One region of the Streptomyces sp. NPDC111744 genome, then DNA from elsewhere that is predicted to be linked to it. Evidence: riboswitches for the same ligand, from Rfam matches in the RefSeq annotation. Region 1 holds a riboswitch; each other region holds the start of a gene.
The links. A riboswitch is a leader RNA that binds a small molecule or an ion and turns the genes downstream of it on or off. The one in region 1 is predicted to bind S-adenosylmethionine.
Positions count from the first base shown of each region.

Region 1 (9,467 bases):
TTCACGGCGTTGGCGCCGGTCGCCTCGTCACCCTCGAGCTCCAGCTTCTCGAACACCTGGGAGGCCTGCAGCAGGGCCACGCCACCACCGGCGACGATGCCCTCCTCGACGGCCGCCTTCGCGTTGCGCACGGCGTCCTCGATGCGGTGCTTGCGCTCCTTGAGCTCGACCTCGGTCGCGGCACCGGCCTTGATGACGGCGACGCCGCCGGCGAGCTTCGCCAGGCGCTCCTGGAGCTTCTCGCGGTCGTAGTCCGAGTCGGACTGCTCGATCTCGGCGCGGATCTGGTTGACCCGGCCCTGGACCTGCTCGGTGGAGCCGGCACCGTCGACGATGGTCGTCTCGTCCTTGGTGATGACCACCTTGCGGGCGCGGCCCAGCAGGTCGAGGGTCGTGTTCTCCAGCTTGAGACCGACCTCCTCGGAGATGACCTCGCCACCGGTGAGGATGGCGATGTCGTTCAGCATCGCCTTGCGGCGGTCGCCGAAGCCCGGGGCCTTGACCGCGACGGACTTGAAGGTGCCGCGGATCTTGTTGACGACCAGGGTCGACAGGGCCTCGCCCTCGACGTCCTCGGCGATGATCAGCAGCGGCTTGCCCGACTGCATGACCTTCTCCAGGAGCGGGAGCAGGTCCTTGACCGAGGAGATCTTGGAGTTGGCGATCAGGATGTACGGGTCGTCGAGGACGGCCTCCATACGCTCCATGTCGGTGGCGAAGTACGCCGAGATGTAGCCCTTGTCGAAGCGCATACCCTCGGTGAGCTCCAGCTCCAGACCGAAGGTCTGGGACTCCTCGACGGTGATGACGCCTTCCTTGCCGACCTTGTCCATGGCCTCGGCGATGAGCTCGCCGATCTGGGTGTCGGCGGCGGAGATGGAGGCCGTGGAGGCGATCTGCTCCTTGGTCTCGACGTCCTTCGCCTGCTCGAGCAGGGCACCGGAGACGGCCTCGACGGCCTTCTCGATACCGCGCTTCAGGGCCATCGGGTTGGCGCCGGCGGCGACGTTGCGCAGGCCTTCCTTGACCAGGGCCTGGGCGAGGACGGTCGCGGTGGTCGTACCGTCACCGGCGACGTCGTCCGTCTTCTTGGCGACTTCCTTGACCAGCTCGGCGCCGATCTTCTCGTACGGGTCCTCCAGCTCGATCTCCTTGGCGATGGACACACCATCGTTGGTGATCGTGGGGGCGCCCCACTTCTTCTCAAGGACGACGTTGCGGCCCTTGGGGCCGAGGGTGACCTTGACGGCGTCGGCGAGCTGGTTCATACCGCGCTCAAGGCCGCGCCGCGCCTCCTCGTCGAACGCGATGATCTTGGCCATGTGAAGTGGTCCCTCCAGGACTGGGGGTGAGTCTTCTTGGACCGCGCCCGCGCCCGCGACGGACGGCTCGCCGACCCGTGGGTTCCTTGCCCCACCCGGCCTGCGGGCCTCACCGACCCGGTCCATCTTTGTCACTCTCACCTTCAGAGTGCTAACGCCAATGATTAGCACTCGCCCATGCCGAGTGCAAGCGCCTCCCGAGACCGGGCCGCGCCCCGGCCCCTCACGGGCCGCGCCCGCGGGTGCGTCCGCGCGTGCGTCCGCAGGGGTGCGTCGTACGCTCGCCCCGGGCATGCCAAAGGGCTCGTAACCCATGACTCCCCATGGGATACGAGCCCTCCGGCAAAGAAAGAAGAACGACGCTGTCAGTCGGCGCGTGCTTCAGCTGGTCGCGAGCCGGACCATGTCCGCCTGCGGCCCCTTCTGGCCCTGCGAGATCTCGAAATCGACCCGCTGACCTTCCTCCAGGGTGCGGTAGCCGTCCATCTGAATCGCGCTGTAGTGGACGAAAACATCCGCACCACCGTCGACCGCGATGAAGCCGTACCCCTTCTCCGCGTTGAACCACTTGACGGTGCCCTGAGCCATGCCTAACTCCCCTATTACTGGCCCTTGCACAGATCCACACTTCGCGGATCCGGGTCAGACCTCACCCCCCACAGGTTGGGGGCGTGCGCCGGAACGCGTCGACCGCGGCTGAATGTATCTGTCCAACTGCCGTCTGCAACAGGTCAATCGGACGAGAATTCTGGACGGGAAGGGTCCGGAATGTAGCAAGAATTCGGCCGAATTCAGGGCAAGTCGGGCCCCATAAAAGCCGCAAAAGCCGCATATAACCCGCACACTTTGACTACTTCTGCGGGGTCAGCGGTATCGAATACGGGGCCCCCGACCCGGAGATCAGGACCGCGTTCCCCAACTGTACCGCGCTCAACCACACAGAATTGCCCCCTCCGCTTCACTCACGGAGGGGGCAATCGGATGAACAGTCGGTGATGGGTATTACCGAAGGTAATGTTCGGTCATACGGCCATCACGTCAGCCAGGTCAGCGGGGCCGCCGTGGCGGTCGCCGGGGTCAGCCGCCGGCGACGGCCGGGATGATGGAGACGCCGGCGCCGTCCGGAGTGGCCGTCTCCAGGCCCTGCTCGAACCGCACATCGTCGTCATTGACGTACACATTCACGAACCGGCGCAGCTTGCCCTGGTCGTCGAGAACGCGGGCGGCAATCCCGGTGTGGTTCTTCTCCAGGTCCGAGATGACCTCGCCGAGGGTGGCCCCTTCGGCACTGACCTCGGCCTGACCACCGGTGTAGGTGCGCAGGATGGTGGGAATGCGAACAGTGATACTCACGTGGAAACCTCCGATCGGGGGCAACGCCCTGGTTTTCTACGGCTGACTCAGGCGAGCCCGGCCTCACGGAAAGACTCGAGATTCGGGCGGATAGTCGCCGTGAGCCCGGTCCCCGCCACCGCGTCCAGCGTCTTCAGTCCATCACCCGTGTTGAGTACAACGACCGACTTCGCCGGGTCGATCAGCCCGTTCTCGATGAGCTTCTTGGTGACTCCGACCGTGACCCCGCCGGCGGTCTCGGCGAAGATGCCCTCGGTCCGCGCGAGCAGCTTGATCGCGTCGACGACCTGCTCGTCGGTGACGTCCTCCACCGCACCGCCGGTACGGCGCGCGATGTCGAGGACGTACGGCCCGTCGGCCGGGTTGCCGATGGCCAGCGACTTGGCGATGGTGTTCGGCTTCTGCGGCCGCACGACGTCATGGCCCGCCTTGTAGGCCACCGACACCGGCGAGCACCCCTCGGCCTGCGCACCGAAGATCTTGTACGGCTTGTCCTCGACGAGCCCGAGCTTGATCAGCTCCTGCAGACCCTTGTCGATCTTCGTGAGCTGCGAGCCGGAGGCGATCGGTACGACCAGCTGGTCCGGGATCCGCCAGCCGAGCTGCTCGCAGATCTCGTACGCCAGGGTCTTGGAGCCCTCCGCGTAGTACGGCCGCAGGTTGACGTTGACGAAGCCCCAGCCCTCGCCTGCCGAGTCGCCGATCAGCTCGGAGCAGAAACGGTTCACGTCGTCGTAGTTGCCCTCGATGCCGACGAGCTCGCCGCCGTAGATCGCGGCCATGACGATCTTGCCCTGCTCCAGGTCGTGCGGGATGAACACGCAGGAGCGGAAGCCGGCCCGGGCGGCGGCGGCACCGACCGCGCCGGCGAGGTTGCCGGTGGAGGAGCAGGAGAGCGTGGTGTAGCCGAAGGCGCGCGCGGCCTCGACGGCCTGGGCGACGACACGGTCCTTGAAGGAGTGCGTCGGGTTGCCGGAGTCGTCCTTGACGTACAGGCCGCCGGTGACGCCCAGTTCCCTGGCCAGGTTGTCGGCCTGGACGAGCTTGGTCCAGCCCGGGTTGATGTTCGGCTTGGTCGCCACGTCCGCGGGGACGGGCAGCAGCGGGGCGTAACGCCAGATGTTCGCGGGACCCGCCTCGATCCGCTTCCGCAGCTCCTCGGTGTCGTAGGCCGAGAAGTCGTACGCGATCTCGAGCGGGCCGAAACACTCCTCGCAGGCGAACACCGGGCCGAGCGGCACGCGGTGACCGCACTCGCGGCAGCTCAGGGCGGCGGCGGGCCCGAGGTCGACGGTCGTGGAGCCGGTGGTTGAACCGGTGGTGGTCGCAGCAGTCTGCACAGCCATGTGAGGCGAGGCCCTTTCTCCTCATCTTCCTCACGACGCATCTCGCCGTGAGACGGATTTGGCACCTTCCCTAGCCGGGAGCCTCGCGAGTGATCGACAGTGATCAGGGATCAGCCGTCAGCGATCCACGAGTAACCGACTGGAGGGTTGCCGGGGCTTCATCGGGCCGTATCCCTCTGCCCCTCTGGATGAGCGGTATGCGGTTGTCAACGGCCAATGACCCCACGACATGCGATGGTCATCGGCGTTGTTCAAGACTGTAACCGAAGGCCAGGACAGTTGAGATAGTCGTCCGAACCGCGAGATGGATCACACCTCGCAGTGTGATCGTGACAGTGAGGAGCCGCTGACTGTGCTGGAAGAAGTCGAGCGCTGGCTGGCCACCCGCTCCTGGTCCCTGAACGAACGCCCACTGCACCGGATACTCGCCGCCAAGCAGCGCACCGGTCAGTCCGTCTCCGTCGTGCTGCCCGCGCTCAACGAGGAGGAGACGGTCGGCGACATCGTCGCGATCATCCGTCATGACCTGATGCGGCAGGCGCCGCTCGTCGACGAGATCGTGGTCGTCGACTCCGGTTCCACCGACCGTACGGCGGCGGTGGCCGCGGCGGCCGGCGCCCGGGTCGTCCACCGCGACACGATCCTGCCGCGCATCCCCGCCGTCCCCGGCAAGGGCGAGGTCCTCTGGCGCTCCCTCCTGGTCACCACCGGGGACATCGTCTGCTTCGTCGACGCGGACCTGAGGGAGTTCTCCTCCGACTTCGTCTCCGGGATCGTCGGCCCGCTGCTGACCGATCCCGAGGTGGACCTGGTCAAGGCGATGTACGACCGCCCGCTCGCGGGCGCGGCCGGACAGGGCGGCCGGGTCACCGAACTGATGGCCCGCCCGCTGCTGAACATGCACTGGCCGCAGCTGGCCGGGTTCGTACAGCCCCTCGGCGGCGAGTACGCGGCCCGCCGCTCACTGCTCGAACAGCTCCCCTTCCCGGTCGGCTACGGCGTGGAACTGGGCATGCTGGTCGACGCCCTGCACCTGGTGGGCCTCGACGCCCTCGCCCAGGTCGACGTGGGGGTGCGCAAACACCGCCACCAGGACGGCCAGGCCCTCGGCCGGATGTCCGCCGCGATCTACCGCACCGCGCAGCTGCGGCTTGCCCGCGGGCATCTGATCCGCCCCGCCCTGACCCAGTTCGAACGGGGCGAGGACGGCTTCGAGCCGCGCACGTACTCCGTGGACACGGAGGAACGGCCACCGATGGCGGAGATCGCCGAGTACGCCGAGCGCCGGGTGGCGTGAGCGTGGCGTGACTTGGCCGTACGGCTGTATACGGTGGCGTGTCTGACGTAGCCGTACGTTTGAGCGTTTACGGGCCGGGCTAGGTTGAGGCGTATGGCTTCCACCGGCAGTGCTGAGGTGCTGGTCGCGTCGAACCGCGGCCCGGTTTCGTACGAGATGCGCGAAGGCGGTGCGCTGCACGCCAGACGCGGCGGCGGCGGACTCGTCTCGGGCCTGTCCGCCATCGGGACGGACGCGAACGCCGTCTGGGTGTGCGCGGCGCTGAGCGACGGGGACCGGGAGGCGGTACGGCGGGCCGAGAGCGGCCGGCTGCCGGCGCGGGACACCGGCGGGCAGCAGGTCCGGATGCTCGACATCGACGCGGACGTGTTCTCCGACGCGTACAACGGCATCGCGAACTCGGTGCTCTGGTTCGTCCACCACATGCTCTACCAGACCCCGCTGGAACCCCTCTTCGACGCGGAGTTCCGGCGGCAGTGGGGGTCGTACCAGGCCTACAACGAGGCGTTCGCCCAGGCCCTGGCGCAGGAGGCGGGCCAGGGTGCGGTGGTCGTCATCCAGGACTACCACCTGGCGCTGGCCCCGCGGATGCTGCGCCGGCTGCGGCCGGATCTCCGTATCGGCCATTTCTCCCACACCCCCTGGGCGCCGCCGGACTACTTCCGGCTGCTCCCCGACGACATCGCGGCGGAGCTGCTGAGCGGGATCCTGGGCGCCGATCACGCGGCGTTTCTGACCCGGCGGTGGGCGGACGCGTTCGTGGCCTGCTGCCATACGGTGCTGGGCCCGGGGATTCCGGCGGCCGGTGAGACCCGGATCGGGGTGCACGGGCTGGGGGCCGACGCGGACTTCCTGCGGAAGCGGTCGCACGAGCCCGACGTGGACGAGCGGATGCGGGCGTTGCGGGAGGAGATCGGGGAGGGCCGAAAGACCATCGTCCGGGTCGACCGGACCGAGCTGTCGAAGAACATCGTGCGGGGACTGCTGGCCTATCGGCAGCTGCTCGACGACCACCCCGAGTGGCGGGAGCGGGTGGTGCATGTCGCGTTCGCGTATCCGTCGCGGCAGGACCTCGCGGTGTACCGCGACTACACGGCCGAGGTGCAGCGGGTCGCGGAGGACATCAACTCGGCGTACGGGACGCCGGGTTGGACGCCGGTGGTGCTCCACGTCAAGGACGACTTCGCACGGTCGCTGGCGGCTTACCGGCTGGCCGACGTGGCACTGGTGAATCCGATCCGGGACGGCATGAACCTGGTCGCCAAGGAGATTCCGGTGGTGTCGGACGAGGGGTGCGTGCTGGTGCTCTCGCGGGAGGCGGGGGCGTACGAGGAGCTGGGCGAGGACGCGGTGGTGGTGAACCCGTACGACATCGGGGGGACGGCTCGGGCTCTGCATGAGGCGCTGAGTCTGCCGGCGGCCGAGCGGGTGGATCGGTGCAAGCGGTTGGCCGCGGCGGCTACGGCGTTGCCGCCTGCGCAGTGGTTTCTCGATCAGCTGGGGGCGCTGGGCGGGTGAGGTCTCGCCCCCACCGCGGGCCGGTGGGGCGAGGGCCTGTCTGACAATTCCCGTCGTCGCCCGGAGGGCGGCCTCGCGGCGTCAGGTGCGTGCTCTCGGCGTTGCCGGGCGTAGGCCCTCGTACTGGACGTACTCGGGTCTGCGCCCGGTGCGGTGAGTGGGGGTCATCCGCCGGACAGCCCCTGGTCGCGCAGTTCCGCGCTCCTTAGGGGGCGCTGTGGTGAGCCAGGTTCTCCAGTAGCCGTACTACTCCCTCCGGGCCGTCCACCACCAGGTCGGCTCGGTCCGCCAGCTCTGTGACCTCCGTGCTGCCGCTGCATACCAGCAGGCCCGGTACGCCCTCCGTGCGGAGCTTCTCCACGGCCGCGAAGGCCGGGATGTCGCCCAGGTCGTCGCCGGCGTAGAGGACCGCGCCCGCGCCGATCTCCCTCGCGTACTCGCTCAGCGCCACGCCCTTGTCCATGCCCGGGGGGCGGAGTTCCAGGACCAGGCGGCCCGGTTCGACGATCAGGCCGTTGCGGGTGGCCAGGTCGGTCAGGGGGGCGCGGAGGGACTCGAAGGTGGCCTGGGGGTCGTCGGCCCGGCGGGTGTGGACGGCCACGGCATGGCCCTTGTCCTCGATCCAGGTGCCCCGCGCCCCTACACCGTCGATGACGGCCGGGAGTTCGGCTCGGACGACGGCGATACCGGGGTGCGGTGGGGGCGCGGTGATCTCGCCCGTGGCCGCGTCCCAGCGTTCGGCGCCGTAGTGGCCGAGGACGACGAGGTGGTCCAGGCCGGGGACACCGGCGAAACCGCCGTAGCGGACGGCGATCTCGGCCGGGCGGCCGGTGATCACGGCGACGGCGGCCACCTTCGGGGCCAGGGCGGCCAGGGCCGGTACGGCGTCCGGGTGAGCCCGGGCCTGCTCGGGGTCGGCGACGATCGGCGCGAGGGTGCCGTCGAAGTCAAGTCCGACGAGGGCGGTGTGCGGCCGGGAGAGGAGAGCGGCAAGGCCGTCGCGACCGGCCGCGGTGCGAGGCGTCGGGAGGGGTTCCGTGATGTGGGTGCCCATACAGCCGACAGTATCCGAGTGCCCCGAAAGGGCGCGGGGCTGTGTCTACATGCGGCTCCGCCGCGTGGGCGCGCTCAACCCCCACCGGCCCGCAGATCCGCGTCAACCGCCGGCGGGGGTCGAAGGGGGCGCAGCCCCCTGGTGATGGGAACGGGCAGGGGCGGCGGGGGCGAGAACCTCCCTCACCCGGCCCCCTCAGCGCTCCGACCGCCGCGCCTCCCGTACTCTCCGCAGCCTGTTCACCGTCACCGGATCATGGGCCAGCGCGCGCTCGTCGTCGAGGAGGGCGTTGAGGAGCTGGTAGTAGCGCACCGGCGCCAGGTCCAGTTCCTCGCGGATCGCCCGTTCCTTGGCGCCGGGGCTCGGAAAGCCCCGGCGCTCCAGGGCGAGGATCGCCTGTTCGCGCGCGCCCAGTTCTTGCCGGTCCATGCGGAGAACCGTAACGCTCAGCCCGTCTTCGTACGGCTGTCGGCCGCCGTCGCCTCGGACTGGAGCCGGGTGAGAACGGCGGTCGGGTCGCCCGTCGGCGCGACCGCCGTGCCTATCTGCTTCTTGACGTCGGCGCTGACGGCGGCCCAGGAGGTCTTGCCGGCCGGGTACAGCTCGGAGGTCGGCAGCTGCTCCAGGAAGGGGAGCAGTTGCTTGTCCTGGCCCTGGGGGGAGTAGGTCATCGTCTGGGACGCCGACGTGGTGACCGGCAGCAGGCCGTACTCGCGGGAGAAGTCGAGGACGTTCTTCTCGCTGTAGACGTAGTCGAGGAAGTCGCCGACCTGGTTCGCGTGGCCGTTCTGCTTGAACGCCGCCATCCAGTCGGTGACGCCCATGGACGCGGTGGTGGTGCTCTGGCCGGCGCGGGCGGGCATCGGAACCGTGCCGAACTTCACGCCCTTCTTCTCGGCCTGCTTGATGAGCGTGGGGTGGCCGTTGAGCATGCCGACCTGGCCGTCGGCGAAGGCGGCGAACGCGGTCGCGCGGTTCAGCCTGCCGGGGGCCGTCGGACCGGTCAGGCCCTTGCCCACCAGCTCGTCCTTGAGCCAGGTGAAGGTGCCGATGTTCTGCGAGGAGTCGATCGTGTACGTGCCGACGTCGTCGGTGAAGCCGCTGCCGCCGCTGAGCAGCCACTGCATGGTCTCCGCCTGCGCCTCCTCGGGGCCGAGCGGCAGCGCGTACGGGTACTTCACGCCGTTCTCCTTGAGCGCCTTCGCGTCGGCCGCGAGCTCGCTCCAGGTGGTGGGCGGGGTGGTGATGCCGGCTTCGGAGAAGAGGGTCTTGTTGTAGAAGAGGACGCGCGTAGAGGCGGCGAAGGGTATGCCGTACTGCGCGTGGTTCCACTGGCCCGCCTCGGCGAGCTGGGAGGGGAAGTCGGCCTGGACCGGGATGGAGAGCAGCTCCCCGGCCTCGTACAGCTTGCCGGCGGCCGCGTAGTCGGCGTACGAGCCGATCTGGGCCAGGTCGGGTGCCTTGCCTTCGGCGACCATCTCCTTGACCTTGCGGTCGACGTCGTTCCACGAGTAGACGGTGACGTCGATCTTCACGTCGGAGTGCTTGGCCTCGTACGCCCTGGCCAGCTTGTCCCA
Region 1 covers NZ_JBVKCG010000008.1:220,167-229,633, forward strand. The annotation lists gene groL (chaperonin GroEL) at 1-1,322, opposite strand, end outside; gene ACZ7OO_RS20355 (cold-shock protein) at 1,704-1,910, opposite strand; gene ACZ7OO_RS20360 (ubiquitin-like small modifier protein 1) at 2,400-2,675, opposite strand; gene thrC (threonine synthase) at 2,723-4,021, opposite strand; SAM riboswitch class I at 4,040-4,216, opposite strand; gene ACZ7OO_RS20370 (glucosyl-3-phosphoglycerate synthase) at 4,374-5,318, shown strand; gene ACZ7OO_RS20375 (alpha,alpha-trehalose-phosphate synthase (UDP-forming)) at 5,412-6,836, shown strand; gene otsB (trehalose-phosphatase) at 7,042-7,890, opposite strand; gene ACZ7OO_RS20385 (DUF3263 domain-containing protein) at 8,086-8,319, opposite strand; gene ACZ7OO_RS20390 (extracellular solute-binding protein) at 8,337-9,467, opposite strand, start outside.

Region 2 (9,467 bases), on a different contig from region 1:
GCCGGCCACGCGCTGGAGGTCGATGTGGGGCCGGGAGTGGAGATGCACGGCGTGGCATATCCGCGTCACGGCCGTCACCTCCCCTTTCAAGGCGCCCTGTGGCGGCGCCTCACACATCTCGTCAACCCTCACAACGCCCCGGCCTTCGGGGATGTTCCCGGGCTGCGCACCAGCAGGGTGCGGGTGCGCAGGCGCTCGGTGAAGCCTATGGACTCGTACAGCCGGATCGCCGTGGCGTTGCCCGGGGCGGCGTGCAGGAACGGGGTGTCACCGCGCTCCCGGATGCCGACGGCGACCGCGCGCACCAGACGGGTCGCCAGGCCCCGGCCGCGGTGCCCGGGGTCGGTGCAGACCGCGCTGATCTCCGTCCACCCGGGCAGCCGCAGCCGCTCACCCGCCATCGCGATCAGTCTCCCCCTGTGCCGGATGCCGAGATAGGCGCCCATCTCCACGGTCCGCTTGCGGAACGGGCCGGGCTCGGTGCGGGCCACCAGGTCCAACATCTCGGGCACGTCGTGCGGCCCGAGCCGGACCGCCTCGGGGTCCGGCTCGGCCCGCAGTCCGGTGTCGACGAACTGGACGCCCGCCCCGCCGCCGACCACCTCCCAGCCGGGCGGCGCCCCCTTGACGGGCTTGATCCGTACGGTGGTTCCGGGGCCGACGAGCGTGTGCAGGTCGGCCCAGGCGTCCGGGTCGGCGGGATCGGCGAGGGCGGCGCAGGCGTAGACGTCCTCGGGGTAGCGGGCGGCCCGGCCGCAGCGTTCGGCGAGGTGGGCGTGCGGACCGGCGAGGGCGGACCAGACGGCGTTGTCGAGGACACCGTCGGCTGCTTCAAAGGTCATGGTGACGTTCTCTTCTGGCCGACCGTCAGGAGTTGTCCAGCGGCAGTCCCGGCGGGTTGACCTCGGACTTGGCGACGGTCTCGTTGGAGAGGTTGTAGGCGGCCAGCCACTTGGCGTACTGGCCGTTCTCGATCAGGTAGTTGATCGCGTCGGCGAGCGGCTTGGCGAGTCCGCTGTCCTTCTTCGCGGTGGCCGCGATCAGCCCCTGGAGGCTTCCGCCCGCGCCGGAGTAGGTGCCGGCGGTGCGGGTGGCGTTGGGCGTGTCGGCGACCTGGCGGTTGTGGTAGGCGATGCCGGGGTTGGGGCCGAGATAGGCGTCGATCTTGCCACTGGCGAGGGCCAGGTAGACGCTGTTGCTGTCCTGGTAGTACTTGACCGTGAGGTTCTTGCCCTCCTTGGCCAGCTTGGCCTTCCACTCCAGGAGGATCTTCTCCTGGTTGGTGCCGGCGCTGACGGAGACGGTCTTCCCGGCGAGGTTCTCGTAGTTGTCGTCGAAGTTCCAGGTGCTCTTCTTCGGCACGGTGAAGGCGAGGTTGTCCTGCCGGTAGGAGGCGAACTCGTACTTCTTCTTGCGCTCCTCGGTGTCGGTGACGTTGGAGAAGGCGACGTCCACCTTGCCGCTGTCGATGCCGACGAACATGTTCTCCCAGGTGAAGTTCTTCACCTGGGGGGTGAGGCCGAGGACCGCGGCGACCAGGCGGCCGAGGTCGGGTTCGGAACCGGTGAGGGTCTTCTGGTCGCTGCCCACGTAGGCCAGCGGCGGGAATCCGGCGGGCAGGGCGCCCTCGCCTATGACGAGTCTGCCGCTCTTGCGGACGCCGGCGGGCACTTCGGCGCTGATGGACTTGACCTCGGAGACCTTGACGGTGGTCTGCTGGGCGGCGCCGTTGGAGACCTGTCCGATGACGACCTCGCCGTTGTTGGCGCTGCCGGTCGTGGTGGCCGCGTCGCTGTCGCCCCCGCAGGCGGCGAGCCCGGTGGCGAGGGTCGCGACGGCGGTCGCCGAGGTGAGGCCGCGGATCAGGCTGCGTCGGGAGAGGAGCGTGGGCATGGCTGTCCTTCGTGTTTCAGTGAAAGGTGAAAGGGGGTCTGGTTCACAGGACCTTGCGCAGGAAGTCCCGGGTCCGTTCGTGCCGCGGACTGTCGAGGATCTCGGCGGGCGGGCCCTGTTCGACGATCCTTCCGGCGTCGATGAAGACGATCCGGTCGGCGACCTCACGGGCGAAGCCGATCTCGTGGGTGACGATCACCAGGGTGGTGCCGCTGGACGCCAGGTCCTTGATGACGGCGAGCACTTCGCCGACCAGCTCGGGGTCGAGCGCGGAGGTCGGTTCGTCGAAGAGGATGATGCCGGGGCGCAGCGCGAGGGCGCGGGCGATGGCGACGCGCTGCTGCTGGCCGCCCGACAGCTGCCGTGGATAGGCGCCGACGCGCTCGCCGAGGCCGACCCGTTCGAGGAGTTCCTTGGCCAGCCGCTGGGCCTCCGGCCTGGTCAGCTTTCCGGTGGCGACAGGGGCGGCCGCGACATTGTCGAGGACCGTCAGGTGCGGGAACAGGTTGAAGTTCTGGAAGACGAAGCCGATCCGGCTGCGCTGGGCCAGGATGGCGCGTTCGCTGAGCTCCTTGAGCCCGTCGCCGTGCCGTCTGACCCCGATCAGCTCACCGCCGACGCTGACGTAGCCGGACTCGGGCTTCTCCAGGTGGTTGACGACCCGGAGCAGCGTGGACTTGCCGGACCCGGACGGGCCGAGGACCACGGTGACCTCGCCGGGGCGGACGGTCAGGTCGATGCCGTCGAGGACGTGGTGGGCGCCGTACGACTTGTGGACGTCGTGGATCTCCAGGGCGGCCGGGGCGATGTCCGGGACGATGTCCTGTGCGGTGGTCATACGGCGGCCTCCCGGCGTACGCGTTCCCGCAGGCCGGCCAGTCCGGTGCGGAGTCTCTGGAGGGGGGTCGGCGGCAGCGTCCGGGTGGCACCGCGGGCGAAGTACCGCTCGACGTAGTACTGGACGACGGAGACGGCGCTGGTCAGGATCAGGTACCAGACGGTGGCGACGAGCAGCAGCGGCACGATGTCGCCGGGGTAGGTGCTGCCCATCGACTGCACCGAGCCGAAGAGGTCGAGCAGCGAGACGTAGAACACCAGGGACGTGCTCTTGATCAGGCCGATGAGCTGGTTGACGTAGTTCGGCACGATGGAGCGCAGGGCCTGCGGGAAGACGATCCGGGTGAACTGGTAGACCTTGGGCAGGCCGAGCGCGGCGGCCGCCTCGTGCTGGCCCTGGTCGACGGAGAGGATGCCGCCGCGCACCACCTCGGCCGCGTAGGCCGCCTCGTTGAGGCTGAGGCCGATCACGGCGATCGCCAGGTCGGTGGCCAGCTTCGACTCGTCGAAGGTGACGAAGGACGGGCCGAAGGGCACGCCCAGGCTCAGTGTCTTGTAGAGGGCGGAGAAGTTGTAGAGGAAGATCAGCAGGACGATCAGCGGTACCGAGCGGAACAGCCAGGTGTAGGTCCAGCTCACCGCCCGCAGCACGGGGCTGCCGGAGAGCCGGGCGAGGGCGAGCACGATACCGCCGAGCAGGCCGAGGACGGCGCTGAGCGCGGCCACTTCGAGGGTGACGACGAGTCCGTCGAGGATGGTGGGGCGCAGGAACCAGTAGCGGAAGCGGTCCCACTGGTAGAAGGGGTTGGCGGCCAGTCCGTGGACGAACTGCGCGACGACCACCAGGACGACGGCGGTGGCGATCCACCGTCCGGGGCGGCGCAGCGGCTGAACCCGCTGTTTTCTGGCAAACTTTGACGGTGCGTCAGTGGGCGGTGGTGCCTCGGCCAGGGACAGGGCGCCTGGGGGTTCACTCATGATGGGCTCCGGCGGAGTCGGACACCCCGGATCACACGGCCGGTTGCCGCGGCACCGGGCCGCGTTCGGGCGCGGCACGGGTGCGCGGGGGCGCGCGGGACACGGGGCGGGGCGGACGGCTGCACACCGGGGCGGCCGGTGCTTCGTCGAGGACGCTGGGACGCGAGGCTGCGGGAGCCGCGCTGCGGGCGAGGTGGAAAGGCCTGGTCAGACCCGGCAGCGGGGACAGCCCGGTGCGGTACACGGGCTACACAGGGCGCTGTTGACACGGAGCAGGTCGACGGCGCGGTCGGCGACGAGCGGGCTCGGGTACGGGTGTACGCAGTCCTGGGTGCGGCCCTCGGCCGTCCTGGAAGCTGCGTACATGTCCGTCACCTGTCGCTGTTGTGGCGGCCCCTGGGGGCCTCGCGCTTACCGAACGTCGCCATCCGGTCGGGTCGTCACCTGGGGCACCCCACCGCGATGCGAGGGTTGCCGGTCAGCAAGCCAGGGCTCGATGCTGACGCTCTTGACCAATCTGTGCCGCAAGTAAGTCAGTTGCCCGAACGGATGTCAACGCCTGTCCGGATGACGGAACGGTTCGGGCCGCTCTCACCTGCGCGGAGCGCCGGGAGCGTCCGCCGCGTGGGCCGCCCAGTCCAGGATCTGGACGGCCGCACCGGCGGCTTCCAGGCCCTGGCAACGGCCGTGGTGGCGGCGGGCGATGCCGTCGAGGTCGAGGTGGGCACCGAAGGCCGGGTGCGCGGCCAGCCGACGGGCGTAGGCCCACAGCGCCGGGTAGCCGGCGATGGCGTGCACGGCGGAGGCGTCCAGGTGGTTGCGGTGCACGGTGTCGAGTTGCACCAGGGTCACCCACAACTCGATGTCCGCGGCCGTGAGTTCTCCGCCGACCAGGAACTCCGCGCCGGTCAGCCGACGCTCCAGCTCGTCCATGGCGGCGAGCAGCACCTCCAGCGCCTCCGGGTCGCCGCCCGCTCGGCCGGCGTGCTGTGCTGCCTGCTCGATGTCCTCCGCGCAGAGCCGCTCGACGGCCTCGATCTCGGCCTCGGCACCGCACGGGTACAGCCGGGCGACGCCGTCGCCGAAGTGGCGGTCCAGGTCGCGCAGGATGTCCCGGCTGTGGGTGCTAACGATCCGGCCGGACCAGTCGTCGCTGAGCACGGGCGCGAGGGCCGGTCCCGCGTAGCGGTGGGCGCTCGCCTCGTACAGCGGGCGCAGCGCGGTGTGACTGCCGTCGGGACAGTCCGGGACCGCGGGCAGGAAGGTGACCGGACAACAGTCGTCGAGCGCCAGCAGGCTGTGGCCGACGGCGATGCGGAGGCCGTCGGGACAGGCGGTGGCGAGGTGGAGCCGGTAGCGGCGCGGCACGGCGTAGTGCCCGCTGCGGGCGTCCCTGCCGATGCGGCCGCGGAAGGCGGGACTGGTGCGGACGGACGGGAGGGCGGCGAGCGGAGTGATGGACATGCGTCTCCCCGGGGGTGCGGACGCGCGGACGTACGCGCGACGGAAGCGTTCGTCGGTGGGCGGGCGCCCGGTGAGCGGACGCTCGGTGGGCGGGCGTTCGGCGGGCGGGCGTTCGGCGGGTGCGGCCGGCTGCGGGTGCCCGGCTGGTCACGGCTGGACGGCCGGTACGGGCGGCGGCGGGTGCTCAGCCGGTGCGGCTGATGGCGCTGCACACGCGCAGCAGATCGATGTGCAGGCGGGAGGTGAGCAGCGGGGCGGAGAAGGGCGTACGGCTCCCTCGGCGCTGTCTGCCGGTGACCGTGCGCAGGCGACCCATCTTTCCCTACCTTTTCACTAGGATTCCCATCTGGAGTGTCGATCGGCCTCCGCGTCCCGTCAAGGGGGCGTCCACGCCTGGGACACCCGGCCCCGGTTTGCCGCCGGCTTCAAGAGGCTGTCCGCTGGAGACGCAGGCCGAGTGACAGGAGCCGGATGCGATGAGCGAGCCCCCCGGCCCCGGGCCCGTACCCGGCGCCGTACCCGAGACCTTCGCCTTCACCTGCAGGCGGTGCGGCGAGGTCTGGGAGGCGACCTTCCAGGCGGTGTTCTTCACCGACCCGATCGCCGACCCGGACCTGCAGAGCACCCAGGAGTACGTCGACGAGGCCGGCCGGGCCGTGCGGTCGCCGCTCACGGACGCGGTGTGCCCGCGCTGCGGCAGCCGGAAGGTGCGGATCACGGCTCCCGGATCATGACGCTCACCCGGATGGCACGCGCGGGTGGTCGGCGACCGTGCCGGATGGTGGCGTGGAGGGACGTACCGCCGTTGTCCGCGGAGTGCCGCAGCACCGCTGCCCCGCGGAGTGACGTACCGCGTTCCCGAGGAGGCAGTCGCGATGATCCGTCCGTCCCGACCCGTGCGTGTTCTCGCCTCAGCCCTGGCGGCGGGGACCCTGCTCGCCACGGCGGCCTGTACGGACGAGAGCGGCGACCCCGAGGCCGTATCCGTCTCGCCGGCCGGGGAGCGCTCCCCCGCGTCCGCGTCGGCGACCCCCGCCCTGACCGGGGCGGGCGCGCAGGCCGCGCTGATCACTGCGGCCGACATCGAGGACAACTGGCAGCCGGCCCCCGACGCGGCGACCTGGCGCAACACGATGGCGGTCGGCAAGGTCGACGTGGCCGACTTCCTGACCGCCAAGTCCGACGCCGCCGACTGCCAGCGCCTCCTGGACGGCCTCTACTCCGACAGCCTCCTCGGCCGCGCCACCGGCGCCTCCGGGCTGAGCGGGTTCACCTCGGAGGACGCCCGGATGCTGTACCAGGTCGGCGACTACGGCTCGGCCTCCATGGACGCCACGCTGGCCTGGCTGAAGACCCTGCCCGAGAAGTGCAACCAGTTCACGGCCACCGGCAAGGACGGCGGCAAGCGCACGGTGCGGGTCGCGTCGGCGCAGGTGCCGAGGTCGGGCGACGCGCGCGAGGCCCTGACGGTGACCGTCAAGGGCACCGTCGAGGGCCAGCCCGCCACCTACACGACGGATGTGGTGGTGCTGCGCGTCGGCGCCTCCGGCGCGGCGGTCACCAACGGCAGCCTGTCCGGCGTCGACCACGACAGCACCGCCCTGGCCGTGCGGAACGGCGCCCAGCGCCTCAAGGACGTCCTGTCCGGCAAGACCCCGGCACCACTGCCGAGCCAGTTCGACTAGCTCACTGCGGCATCGGGTCCTCGGGGTGCTCTGGGTGGTGCCCGGCTCGCCGTTGTCGCGGTGCCACTCGACGAGGAGTTCGTCGCGGGTGCCGAAGCGGACCAGGTGGCGGCCCACGACGCCCTCCAGCAGATCGAGTCCCCCGACGGCCTCAACCGTCCGGGCGCTCACGCACAAGCCGTGAACGCGGCCCGTGGCCTACTCGTACCCGACGACCTTGAAGTCCTTGCTGACGAACACATGGTGCGGCCAGTTGACGCTGATGTTGTGCACCTCGTACTCGCCGTCGGCCAGTTGGACGACCCGGTCGTTGATGCCGCCGGGGACGACGGCCTGCGCGGCCTTGACCGCCTTGTCCGCGGTCCTGCCGCTGATGATCGTCCCTTCGCCCTCGGTGTAGTCCGGGATCTGCCCGACCGACTTGTCCGGTGACGGGGTCCCCCGCTTGAAGGGGATCACCCCGGCCGCCTCGGCGGCCGCCACCCCGCCGTCGCCGTGGCGCTGCACGACGACCCGGTCCGCCGCGATGGTCGCGCTGTCCACCGTGCCCAGGACGAGCACGCTCGCACCGGTCTTCACGGCCTTGGCCGGGCCGCCGACGGTCTTCGTGGCCGAGGTCTCGTCCACGGTCACCTTGACGCCGGTCGCCGTCGACATGGTGAAGCCCGATGAGGACGTGGAGTCGACGATGCCGGTCGCACCGCCGTCGGCCGGACCGGCCGCGGGGGCCGCCGAGGCGGACGTGCCGCCCAGAGTGACGGCGACCAGCGCACCGGTCAGCCCGGCGGCCATGACCCATTTCCTGCCGTACGCGCCCATGATGGCGCTCCCTTCGTAGGGGGTAGCTGCCACCGAGCCTGCGAGCCGTTTCTTTAATGACGCTCACGCGCGCCTTAAGACATCCTCAGAACAGGATTAGACCATTCCGCACATGGCGCGCATGCTGCCCACTCGCCTTGACTCACCGTCGGCATCACCTCTTAACTCACGTCTTGAGGTATGTCCTCGGCTCAACTCCTCCCCCCATGCTTCTCCCCCCGTCTACGGAGTTCCCGCATGCCCAACTCCCACCGCACCTCCCTCTGGACACGCCGCAGGGTGCTCGGCGCGACCGCCGGCGGCACCGCGGCCGCCGCGCTCGGCGCGTTCGCCGTCACCCGCACCGCGTCGGCGGCCGGCTCCGCCGGCGCCCCCGGTGACGTCGTCGGCAAGGTCACCGTCGGCTACCAGGGGTGGTTCGCCTGCAAGGGCGACGGCGCGCCGATCAACGCCTGGTGGCACTGGGCCCCCAACAGCGCCTCGACCCCCTCCCCCTCCAACAACGGCATCAAGGCCTGGCCGGACATCCGCGACTACACGAAGACGTACGCGACGGCGTTCGCGAACTTCGGCAACGGCCGCGCCCCGGGGCTGTTCTCGTCGTACGACCAGCAGACCGTGGACACCCACTTCCTGTGGATGCAGCAGTACGGCATCGACACCGCCGCGCTCCAGCGGTTCAACCCCAACGGCAGCGAGGGCCCGACGCGGGACGACATGACGCAGAAGGTGCGCAACGCGGCCGAGGCGTACGGCCGGAAGTTCTACGTCATGTACGACGTCAGTGGCTGGACGAACATGCAGTCGGAGATCAAGACCGACTGGACGAACAAGATGTCGGCACACACGGCGAGTTCGGCGTACGCGCTGCAGAACGGCAAGCCGGTCGTGTGCATCTGGGGCTTCGGGTTCAACGACGACAAGCACGCGTTCAGCGCGGACGCCTGTCTGGACGTCATCAACTGGTTCAAGAACCAGGGCTGTTACGTCATCGGCGGGGTGCCGACCTGGTGGCGGACCGGTACCGGCGACTCCCGTTCGGGCTTCTCCGACGTCTACCACGCGCTGAACATGATCTCGCCGTGGTTGGTCGGCCGGATCGGCAACTCCTCCGACGCGGACAACTTCTACACCAACGCGACCGTGCCGGACCTCGCCGACTGCGCCTCCCACGGCATCGACTACCAGCCGTGCGTGCTGCCCGGCGATGTCAACGAACGCCAGCGCGCGCACGGCGACTTCATGTGGCGGCAGTTCTACAACATGGTCCGGGCCGGGGTGCAGGGCATCTACATCTCGATGTACGACGAGTACAACGAGGGCAACCAGATCGCCAAGACCGCCGAGTCCCAGGCCTGGGTACCGACCGACTCCGGGCTGCTCGCCCTCGACGAGGACGGCACCGCCTGCTCCGCCGACTACTACCTGCGCCTGACCGGCGACGGCGGCCGCATGCTCAAGGGCGACCTGGCCCTGACCGCCACCCGACCGACCCAGCCGTATGTCAACGGCACCTCGGCCGGCCTCCCGGCCACCGCCACGGTCACCCTGAAGGCGCGGGCCAACGGCAGGTTCGTGACGGCGGAGAACGCGGGCGCCGCCGCCCTGATCGCCAACCGCGACACGGCCGGCACCTGGGAGAGGTTCGACCAGATCGACCTGGGCAACGGCAACATCGCGCTGCGCTCGCGGGCCAACGGCCGTGTCGTCTGCGCCGACAACGCGGGCGCCGCCGCGCTGATCGCGAACCGCACGGCCATCGGCAGCTACGAGAGCTTCCAGCTGGTGAAG
Region 2 covers NZ_JBVKCG010000023.1:96,334-105,800, reverse strand. The annotation lists gene ACZ7OO_RS35860 (putative leader peptide) at 1-117, opposite strand, end outside; gene ACZ7OO_RS35855 (GNAT family N-acetyltransferase) at 129-842, opposite strand; gene ACZ7OO_RS35850 (transporter substrate-binding domain-containing protein) at 868-1,893, opposite strand; gene ACZ7OO_RS35845 (amino acid ABC transporter ATP-binding protein) at 1,937-2,731, opposite strand; gene ACZ7OO_RS35840 (amino acid ABC transporter permease) at 2,728-3,708, opposite strand; SAM riboswitch class IV at 4,111-4,222, opposite strand; gene ACZ7OO_RS35835 (glutathione S-transferase C-terminal domain-containing protein) at 4,300-5,172, opposite strand; gene ACZ7OO_RS35830 (putative leader peptide) at 5,357-5,488, opposite strand; gene ACZ7OO_RS35825 (hypothetical protein) at 5,649-5,906, shown strand; gene ACZ7OO_RS35820 (hypothetical protein) at 6,048-6,857, shown strand; gene ACZ7OO_RS35815 (hypothetical protein) at 7,056-7,676, opposite strand; gene ACZ7OO_RS35810 (glycoside hydrolase family 71/99-like protein) at 7,914-9,467, shown strand, end outside.
Region 2: linked by a shared signal. The riboswitch ahead of ACZ7OO_RS35840 (amino acid ABC transporter permease) and the one ahead of thrC (threonine synthase) in region 1 are both predicted to bind S-adenosylmethionine.

Region 3 (9,467 bases), on a different contig from region 1:
ACCCAGAAGCATCGACGCAGAAGATCCTGACACCGGGGTAATCCGTGAAAAAGCTCTCCGCACGACGACGCCATCCGCTGGCGGCGGTCGTCGTCCTACTCTTTGCGCTGGCGGCCACTGGGGGGCTGTATGCCGCGCTCGCGCCCGCGGGCCAGGCGCAGGCCGACGTAGCCTCCCAGTCCCTGACCATTGAGGAGGGCAAGAAGCTCTACTCGGTCGGCTGTGCCAGCTGCCACGGCACCGGCGGTCAGGGCTCGTCCGACGGTCCCAGCCTGGTCGGCGTGGGCGCCGCCGCGGTCGACTTCCAGGTCGGCACCGGCCGTATGCCGGCCGCCACCTCGGACGGTCCGCAGGTCCTCAAGAAGAAGAACATCTACAGCCAGGCCCAGATCGACCAGCTCGCGGCGTACATCGCCTCGCTGGGCGCCGGTCCCGAGGTGCCCACCAAGGAGCAGTACGGCCCGGGCGGTGCCGACATCGCCGCGGGCGGTGAGCTCTTCCGCACCAACTGCGCGCAGTGCCACAACTTCGTGGGTGCGGGTGGCGCGCTGACCAAGGGCAAGTTCGCGCCGAGCCTGGAAGGCGTCGACCCGAAGCACATCTACGAGGCCATGCAGACGGGCCCGCAGAACATGCCGTCCTTCCCCGACACCACGCTGTCCGAGAAGAACAAGAAGGACATCATCGCGTACCTCGACGCGGTCAACAGCCCCAAGACGGAGAACCCCGGCGGTCTGAACCTGGGCGGCATCGGGCCGGTCAGCGAGGGTCTGTTCGCGTGGATCTTCGGTCTCGGTGCCATGATCGCGGTCGCCGTCTGGGTCGCCGCTCGGACCGCAAAGGCCAAGAAGTCATGAGTAGCCAAGAGATTCCAGAAGAGAACCTGCCCGCTGAGCAGGACCACGCGCACGGCGCGGTGAGCGTCGCGGACGAGAAGGACCCGTTCGCGGACCCCGGACTGCCGCCTCACGAGCACCGGATCCAGGACATCGACGAGCGGGCCGCCAAGCGGTCCGAGCGCGTCGTGGCCCTGCTGTTCACGATCTCGATGCTGGCCACCGTCGGCTTCATCGCCTCGTACGTGACGATCCCGCACGACAAGTCGATCTTCGTCTTCCCGCTCGGTCGCATCAGCGCGCTGAACTTCGCGCTGGGCCTGACCCTCGGTGTGGCGCTGTTCTGCATCGGCGCGGGCGCGGTCCACTGGGCCCGCACCCTGATGTCCGACGTGGAGGTCGCCGACGAGCGGCACCCGATCGAGGCCCCTCCCGAGGTCCGTGCCAAGGTCCACGCGGACTTCAAGCAGGGCGCCAAGGAGTCGGCGCTCGGCCGGCGCAAGCTGATCCGCAACACGATGTTCGGCGCGCTGACCCTGGTCCCGCTCTCCGGCGTCGTGCTGCTGCGCGACCTCGGCCCGCTGCCCGGCACCTCGCTGCGCCACACGCTGTGGTCGAAGGGCAAGCTGCTCGTCAACATGAACACCAACCAGCCGCTGCGTCCCTCCGACATCGCCGTCGGCTCGCTGACCTTCGCCAAGCCCGAGGGCCTGGAGGAGACCGACGAGGAGTTCCAGAACCAGATGGCCAAGGCGGCCCTGATGATCGTCCGGCTGCAGCCGGACAACATCAAGGACAAGCGCGAGCTCGAGTGGTCGCACGAGGGCATCGTGGCCTACTCGAAGATCTGCACCCACGTCGGTTGCCCGATCTCCCTGTACGAGCAGCAGACCCACCATGTGCTCTGCCCGTGCCACCAGTCCACCTTCGACCTCTCCGACGGTGCCCGAGTGATCTTCGGCCCGGCCGGTCACGCCCTGCCGCAGCTGCGCATCGGTGTGAGCGAGGAGGGCTACCTCCAGGCGCTCGGCGACTTCGAGGAGCCCGTCGGTCCTGCTTTCTGGGAGCGCGGATGAGCACTACAGAGAACACAGAGTCCCGCGCGCGCGGGAAGGCACCGGCCGGCGAGCGTGTCGCCGACTGGGCCGACGGACGGCTCGGGATCTACTCCCTGGCCAAGTCCAACATGCGCAAGATCTTCCCCGACCACTGGTCGTTCATGTTGGGCGAAGTCTGCCTGTACAGCTTCATCATCATCATCCTGACGGGTGTCTATCTGACGCTGTTCTTCCACCCGTCGATGAACGAGGTGCAGTACCACGGCAGTTATGTCCCGCTCCAGGGACAGCTGATGTCCGAGGCGTTCAGCTCGACCCTGCACATCTCCTTCGACGTGCGCGGTGGTCTGCTCGTCCGGCAGATCCACCACTGGGCCGCGCTGATCTTCCTCGCCGGCATGTTCGTGCACATGATGCGCGTGTTCTTCACCGGCGCGTTCCGCAAGCCGCGTGAGATCAACTGGCTGTTCGGCTTCCTGCTGTTCGTCCTGGGCATGTTCACCGGCTTCACCGGTTACTCGCTCCCGGACGACCTGCTCTCCGGCACCGGTGTCCGCTTCACCGAGGGCGCGATCCTGTCGATGCCGATCGTCGGCACGTACATCTCGATGTTCCTCTTCGGCGGCGAGTTCCCCGGCCACGACTTCGTGTCCCGGTTCTACTCGATCCACATCCTGCTGCTGCCGGGCATCATGCTCGGCCTGGTGGTCGGCCACCTGATCCTGGTCTTCTACCACAAGCACACGCAGTTCGCGGGTCCCGGAAAGTCCGAGAAGAACGTCGTCGGCATGCCGCTGCTGCCGGTCTACATGGCCAAGGCCGGAGGCTTCTTCTTCCTGGTCTTCGGTGTCGTCGCGGTCATCGCGGCGACCACCCAGATCAACCCGATCTGGGCCATGGGCCCCTACCGTCCGGACCAGGTGTCCACCGGCGCCCAGCCCGACTGGTACATGGGCTTCGCCGAAGGCCTGATCCGCTACATGCCGGGCTGGGAGATCAACTTCTGGGGCCACACCCTGGTCCTGGGCGTCTTCATCCCGCTGGTCCTGTTCGGTCTGGTCCTGACCGCGATCGCGGTCTACCCGTTCATCGAGTCATGGGTCACCGGTGACAAGAGCGAGCACCACATCCTGGACCGCCCGCGCAACGCCCCGACCCGCACCGGGATCGGTGTCGCCTGGGTGACCGTGTACATGATCGGCCTGGTCGGTGGTGGCAACGACCTCATCGCCACCCACTTCCATCTGTCGATCAACGACGTGACCTGGTTCGTCCGGATCTTCTTCTTCGCCGGACCGGTGATCGCGTTCATCGTCACCAAGCGCATCTGCCTCGGCCTGCAGCGCCGGGACCGCGAGAAGGTGCTGCACGGTCGCGAGACCGGCATCATCAAGCGGCTGCCGCACGGTGAGTTCATCGAGGTGCACGAGCCGCTCAGCCAGGAGCAGCTGCACACCCTCACGGCCCACCACCAGTACGAGCCGGCCCAGGTCGGCGCGGCGGTGGACGAGAACGGTGTCGAGCGCAAGATCAAGGGGACCGAGAAGGTCCGCGCCAAGCTGAGCAGCGCCTACTACGGCGACGACAACCAGATCCCGAAGCCCACCGTCGAGGAGTACAAGGAGATCACGAGCGGCCACGGCCACCACTGATCGACCGCGTCGCCACGCCACGGCCGAAGGGCCCCCGTCCGGTGTACGGACGGGGGCCCTTCGCCGTGCCTGCGGCTGGATAGGGTAGCCATGACATTGCTTTTTGCCGGTACGACGATCAGGAGCGGCCCTATGAGCGCTGTGACCCCCGCTGGAGGCGACACCGCGGCGGGCCGTTCCTGGCCCGGGGTACTGAACGCGCTGCTGTACGGCCAGGACCAGAGCGCCGACGCGACGGCCTGGGCGATGGACCAGATCATGCGCGGCCAGGCCACCGACGCCCAGATCGCCGGGTTCGTCGTGGCGCTGCGGGCGAAGGGCGAGACGGTCGACGAGATCAACGGCCTCGTCCGCACGATGTACCAGCACGCCAACGTCATCGAGGTGCCCGGCCGCACGGTCGACATCGTCGGCACCGGCGGCGACGGCGCCAGGACGGTGAACATCTCCACGATGTCCGCGCTGGTGGTGGCCGGCACCGGGGCGAAGGTCGTCAAGCACGGCAACCGGGCCGCGTCCTCCGCGTCCGGTGCCTCGGACGTGCTGGAGAAGCTCGGCGTCAACCTCGACCTGACCCCGCAGCGGGTCGCCGAGGTCGCCGAGGAGGCCGGCATCACCTTCTGCTTCGCCGTCAAGTTCCACCCGGCACTGCGCCATGCGGGCGCGGCCCGCGGCCAGCTGGGCATCCGCACGGTGTTCAACATCCTCGGCCCGCTGACCAACCCCGCGCGGGTGCGGGCGCAGGCGGTCGGTGTCGCGGACCCCCGTATGGCACCGGTCGTCGCGGGCGTCTTCGCCGAACGCGGCAACTCCTCCCTGGTCTTCCGCGGCGACGACGGCCTCGACGAACTGACCACCACCTCCACGTCCCACGTCTGGATCGTCCGGGACGGCAAGGTCACCGAGGAGAGCTTCGACCCGAGGGACGTCGGCATCGAGCTGGTCCCGGTGGAGGCGCTGCGCGGCGGTGACCCGTCGTACAACGCGGAGGTCGCCCGCCGGCTCCTGGGCGGCGAGACGGGCCCCGTCCGTGACGCGGTCCTGCTGAACTCGGCGGCGGCGCTGGTGGCCCTGGACCCGGGCACCACCACGCTGGCCGAGCAGATCCGCGCCGGCATGGACAAGGCGGCGGAGTCGATCGACTCGGGCGCGGCCAAGCGGGTGCTGGAGCGCTGGGCGGCGGCGACGAACAAGTAAGTGGGCGCCGGGCGGCCAGTAGAGGCCGAACGGAAGGAAAAAGCGGCGCCGACGCGCGCCTTCGTCCCGTCATCCGGACAGAAGTTGCGCGTCGGCGATCACTTCATCTAGGTTTTTTGCCAGGTCATGAGTGACAGTCATGAGGCCCCGGCCGACTGTCCGGCAACCCTCCGTCCGTGGCGGGGTGCCCCGGGTGAAGACCAGGCCGTAGGCAGCGAGGTCTACGGCAAGCGCGGATCCCTCGGACCCCAGGGATCCTGGTCGTCGAGGGAGTCTCCCGTGAGCAAGCGAATGCGCTAGGGCGTCGAGCCCCGCCTCCGCACACCCACCTTCTCTTTCTTCCTTCCTCTCACGGGAGTTCCGCCATGTCCGTCTCCACCGCCGTCTCCACCCAGTCCATTTGTGCCCCGCTGCCCGTTCTGGGCCGGGATGTCACCGTCCCCCTCGTCACCGGCGGCGAGGTCACCTACGCCGCCCTCGACTACGCGGCCAGCGCCCCCGCCCTCCAGCGGGTCTGGGACGACGTGGCCGCCTACGCGCCCTACTACGGCAGCGTCCACCGAGGCGCCGGCTACCTCTCCCAGCTCTCCACGGACCTCTTCGAGAACGCCCGCAGGACGGTCGCCGAGTTCCTCGACTGCCGCCCTGACGACCAGCTGATCTTCACCCGCTCGACCACGGACTCCCTGAACCTGCTGGCCCGCTCCCTCCCCGCCGACTGCCAGGTCTTCGTCTTCGAGACCGAGCACCACGCGAGCCTGCTGCCCTGGCAGGACACCCGGGTCACCTACCTCGATGCCCCGCGCACCCCGCGCCAGGCCGTCGAGACCCTGGAGACGGCCCTCGCCGACCGTGACCCCCACGGGCCGGCCCTGGTCTGTGTCACCGGCGCCTCGAACGTCACCGGCGAACTGTGGCCGGTACGGGAGCTGGCCGCGGCGGCCCACGCGCACGGCGCCCGGATCGTCCTGGACGCGGCCCAGCTGGCCCCGCACCACCCGGTGAGCGTCCGCGACCTGGACGTCGACTGGATCGCCTTCTCGGGCCACAAGCTGTACGCCCCCTTCGGCTCCGGCGTCCTCGCCGGCCGCGCCGACTGGCTCCGGGCGGCCGAGCCGTACCTCGCGGGCGGCGGCGCCAGCCGCAAGGTCACCCGGCGCGAGGACGGGGGAGTGGCCGTGGAGTGGCACGAGAGCGCCGCCCGCCATGAGGCCGGGTCGCCCAACGTGATCGGTGCCTACTCGATCGCCGCCGCCTGCAAGGCGCTGACCGAGGCCGGCTTCGACACGCTGGTGGCCCGCGAGCGGCACCTGATCGAGAAGGTGCGGACGGGTCTGGCCGAGGTGCCCGAGGTCCGTGTCCTCTCCCTCTTCGGCGACGACGCCCCGCGCGTCGGTGTGATCTCCTTCGTCGTGGAGGGCTGGAACAGCTCCCACTTCGCCGCGGCCCTCTCCGCCGAGTACGGCATCGGCGTCCGCGACGGCCTCTTCTGCGCCCACCCCCTGGTCAGGACCCTGCTGGGCTCCGACGCCCAGACCCAGGGCGAGTGCGGGGCGCCGGAGGCGGCACCGGGCGAGAAGTCCCTGAACGCTATCCGGGTGAGCTTCGGCGCGGGCACGCCGGACGAGCACGTGGAGCGGTTCGTCAGCGCCGTGAAGGAACTGGTCGCCGACGGTGCCAAGTGGACGTACCGCACGGAGGAAGGCCGCTGCGTCCCGGCGGTGTGATTCGGACCGACCTCAGGGGCAACGTCCCAGGGGGCGCGGGGCTGTGTCAGTTTGCGCCTACCGCCGCGTGGGCGCGATCGGCCCCCACCGGCCCGCAGCCGGGCACGAAGCGTCGTGGTCCACTGCGGGTCCGTCCCGGCCGAGCGCGCAGTTCCCCGCGCCCCTTACGGGGCACCTCAGCCGACGTTTCTCAGCTGTCCAGGCCGATCGCGAACGCGGCCTCGAGGTCGTGCTGCGAATAGGTACGGAACGCTACGTGCGTGTCCGTCCCCTCCACGCCCTGGATCTTGCTGATCCGCCCCGGGATCACCTCGGCCAGGTCCTCGTGCTCCCGCACCCGGACCATGGCGATCAAGTCATACGTACCGGTGACGGAGAAGACCTCGCTGACGCTGTCCAGCGCGGCGATCTGTTCCGCGATCTCGGGGATCCGGTCCACGCTGGTCTTGATGAGGACGATCGCGGTGATCACGGCTGGTTCTCTCCCTCGGGTGCCGGAGCTGGGGCGGGTTTCACTTTAGTCCCACGGCCGTACCGCACCCACGCGTAGCCGAGGCCGAGCCCGAAGCCGACCAGGTGGGCGAGGTAGGCCACGCCGGGGCCGGAGGGGGCCTGCTTCAGGGCCAGCCACTGCAGGGCCGCCCAGAAGGGGAGCACCACCCAGGCCGGGAACCGGAGCGGAAGGAAGAAGAGGAAAGGCAGAAGACTGGTCACGCGGGCGCTGGGGAACAGGTACAGGAACGCCCCGAGGACCGCCGAGATCGCCCCGGACGCCCCCACCAGCGACTGCTGGGACGTGGCGTTGGCGGCCGCGTAGCCGAGCAGTGCGAGATAGCCGCAGCCGACGTAGAAGAGAGTGAACTCCAGGCGGCCCATCCGCTCCTCGGTCATCGCCCCGAAGACGAAGAGGAACAGCATGTTGCCGAGCAGGTGCACCCAGCTGCCGTGGATGAACAGCGCCGTGGCCGGGGTGAGCGCCTCCCGGGCCGGACCGTCGAACAGGTCGGCGGGGACGACCCCCCAGCGCCGGAAGTACGCGCGCTGCGCGGCCGCCAGGGCGTCCCCGGTGCCGTAGGAAGGGGTGAAGCCGGACGCCGGGCCGAGCACGAAGATCAGGCAGCAGACGGCGATCAGGGTGTACGTCATGGGCGCCGACGTGCCCCTCAGGCTCCGCAGGGTCCGGGCGGCCGTCGTGTTCCGGTTGCCGATCATGGACATAGAGCATGGCGTAACGGGATGCACTGGTGCAGATCGCCTCGCCGCCGCCGAGGGGGCGGCGTCGAGTACTCGCCAGGCCGTAGGGTAACGAGCCACACGCGTCGGGACGGCGCGTCACGGACACTAGAAGGAAGCGAACAGTCACTATGACGGTTCCCCTGCCGACCACCACGACGCGGTGGCGCTGCACCCTCTGCGGCAACCTCACGCGCTTCGACGTGACCCGCTCGTCGAAGGTCGTGGAGTACGTGCATCTCGACCTGGCCGGTGAGCCCAAGGTCGAGGAGCGCGAGGTGGTCAGTGAGACCATCGAGTCGGTGCGCTGCCGCTGGTGCAACGCGGTGGACCAGGTGGAACTCGTGGACAGGCCGGGCGCCGACTCCTGAGACCGGGAGGCGGCCCCGCACAGGTGATGGGGTGTGACGGATGGTGGAGACCACAGGCGGGGGGCCGGTCGACGGCACCGCTGAGGTGCTTGACCGTCCGCTGCCCGACGGCGTGCGACGGCGTGTCGTACAGATCGTGTCGGACGGCTTCGGCGGGCTGACCGTCGCCGAACTGCCCGCCCAGCTGAGACAGTACGCTCGTTTCGCCCCGAATCGGCGGGCCAAGTTCGCCGGCAACGCCATGGCGACCGCGCTGGAGACGGACACCCTCTTCCGGCAGCGGATCGGGGAGAAACTCAGAGAGGCCCAGCCGCAACTCGCCGGCGCGCTCGACTCCGGCGCTCCGCCCCCGGCCGCGGACCCGCTCGATGTGGCGGCCGCGGCCTATGTACTGCGCCCCGCGGGCTGGGTGAAGCTGGTGACGGCGGCCGGTGAGGAGGCCCAGCGGGCCGATGCCGAGCGCGCCGACGAGGAGAGCCGGGCCGAGCTGGAGCGGCTGCGCGAGGAGCTGGACCGGGCCCGGGAGCTGACCCGGTCCGAGACGGAGCGGCTGCGCGTCGAGCTGGACGCGGCGAAGAAGGAAGCGGAGTCGCTGCACCGCAAGCTGCGCGCCGCCCTCAGTGACGTCAAGCGCGGCGAGGCCGCGCTGCGCAAGCTGCAGGGCGAGATGGAGGCGGTGCGCACCGAGGGGCAGGTCCAGGTGTCCGCCGCCGAGAGCGAGGGCCGGCGGCTCAAGGCCCGGCTCGGCGAGGTCGAGGCCGCCCTGGAGGCCAGCCGCCGCGCCGCCCGCGAGGGACGCAGTGTCGAGGACATGCGGGTACGGCTGCTGCTCGACACCGTCCTGGACGCGACCCAGGGACTGCGCCGTGAACTGGCTTTGCCGCCGGTGTCGGTGCGGCCCGCCGAGACCGTGGATGCGGTCGAACCGGGACGAATGACCCCGAAGGACATCGCGGCCCGAGCACTTTCCGAGAACGATCCGGCCATTCTCAATCAGCTACTCGCCCTGCCTCAGGCGCACTTGGTCGTCGACGGCTACAACGTGACCAAGACCGGCTATCCGCAGATGCCGCTGGAGAAGCAGCGGCTGCGGCTGCTCGGCCAGCTCTCCCAGCTCGCCGCGCAGACCGGCGCCGAGGTCACCTGTGTCTTCGACGGCGCCGAACTGGCCGCGCCGGTGCTGCTGGCCCCGCCGCGCGGGGTCAGGGTCCTCTTCTCCAAGCCCGGTGTCACCGCGGACGAGCTGATCCGCCAGCTGGTGCGTGCCGAGCCGCCGGGCCGTCCGGTGATCGTCGCCTCGACCGACCGTGAGGTCGCCGACGGGGTCGCGAAGGCGGGTGCCCGTCCGGTGGCTTCTGCGATGCTTCTGAAGCGACTGTCCTGAAGGTTCAAC
Region 3 covers NZ_JBVKCG010000003.1:198,058-207,524, reverse strand. The annotation lists gene qcrC (cytochrome bc1 complex diheme cytochrome c subunit) at 45-857, shown strand; gene qcrA (cytochrome bc1 complex Rieske iron-sulfur subunit) at 854-1,912, shown strand; gene qcrB (cytochrome bc1 complex cytochrome b subunit) at 1,909-3,546, shown strand; gene trpD (anthranilate phosphoribosyltransferase) at 3,679-4,743, shown strand; SAM riboswitch class IV at 4,866-4,982, shown strand; gene ACZ7OO_RS08155 (aminotransferase class V-fold PLP-dependent enzyme) at 5,109-6,470, shown strand; gene ACZ7OO_RS08150 (Lrp/AsnC family transcriptional regulator) at 6,661-6,942, opposite strand; gene ACZ7OO_RS08145 (rhomboid family intramembrane serine protease) at 6,939-7,682, opposite strand; gene ACZ7OO_RS08140 (hypothetical protein) at 7,835-8,074, shown strand; gene ACZ7OO_RS08135 (NYN domain-containing protein) at 8,115-9,458, shown strand.
Region 3: linked by a shared signal. The riboswitch ahead of ACZ7OO_RS08155 (aminotransferase class V-fold PLP-dependent enzyme) and the one ahead of thrC (threonine synthase) in region 1 are both predicted to bind S-adenosylmethionine.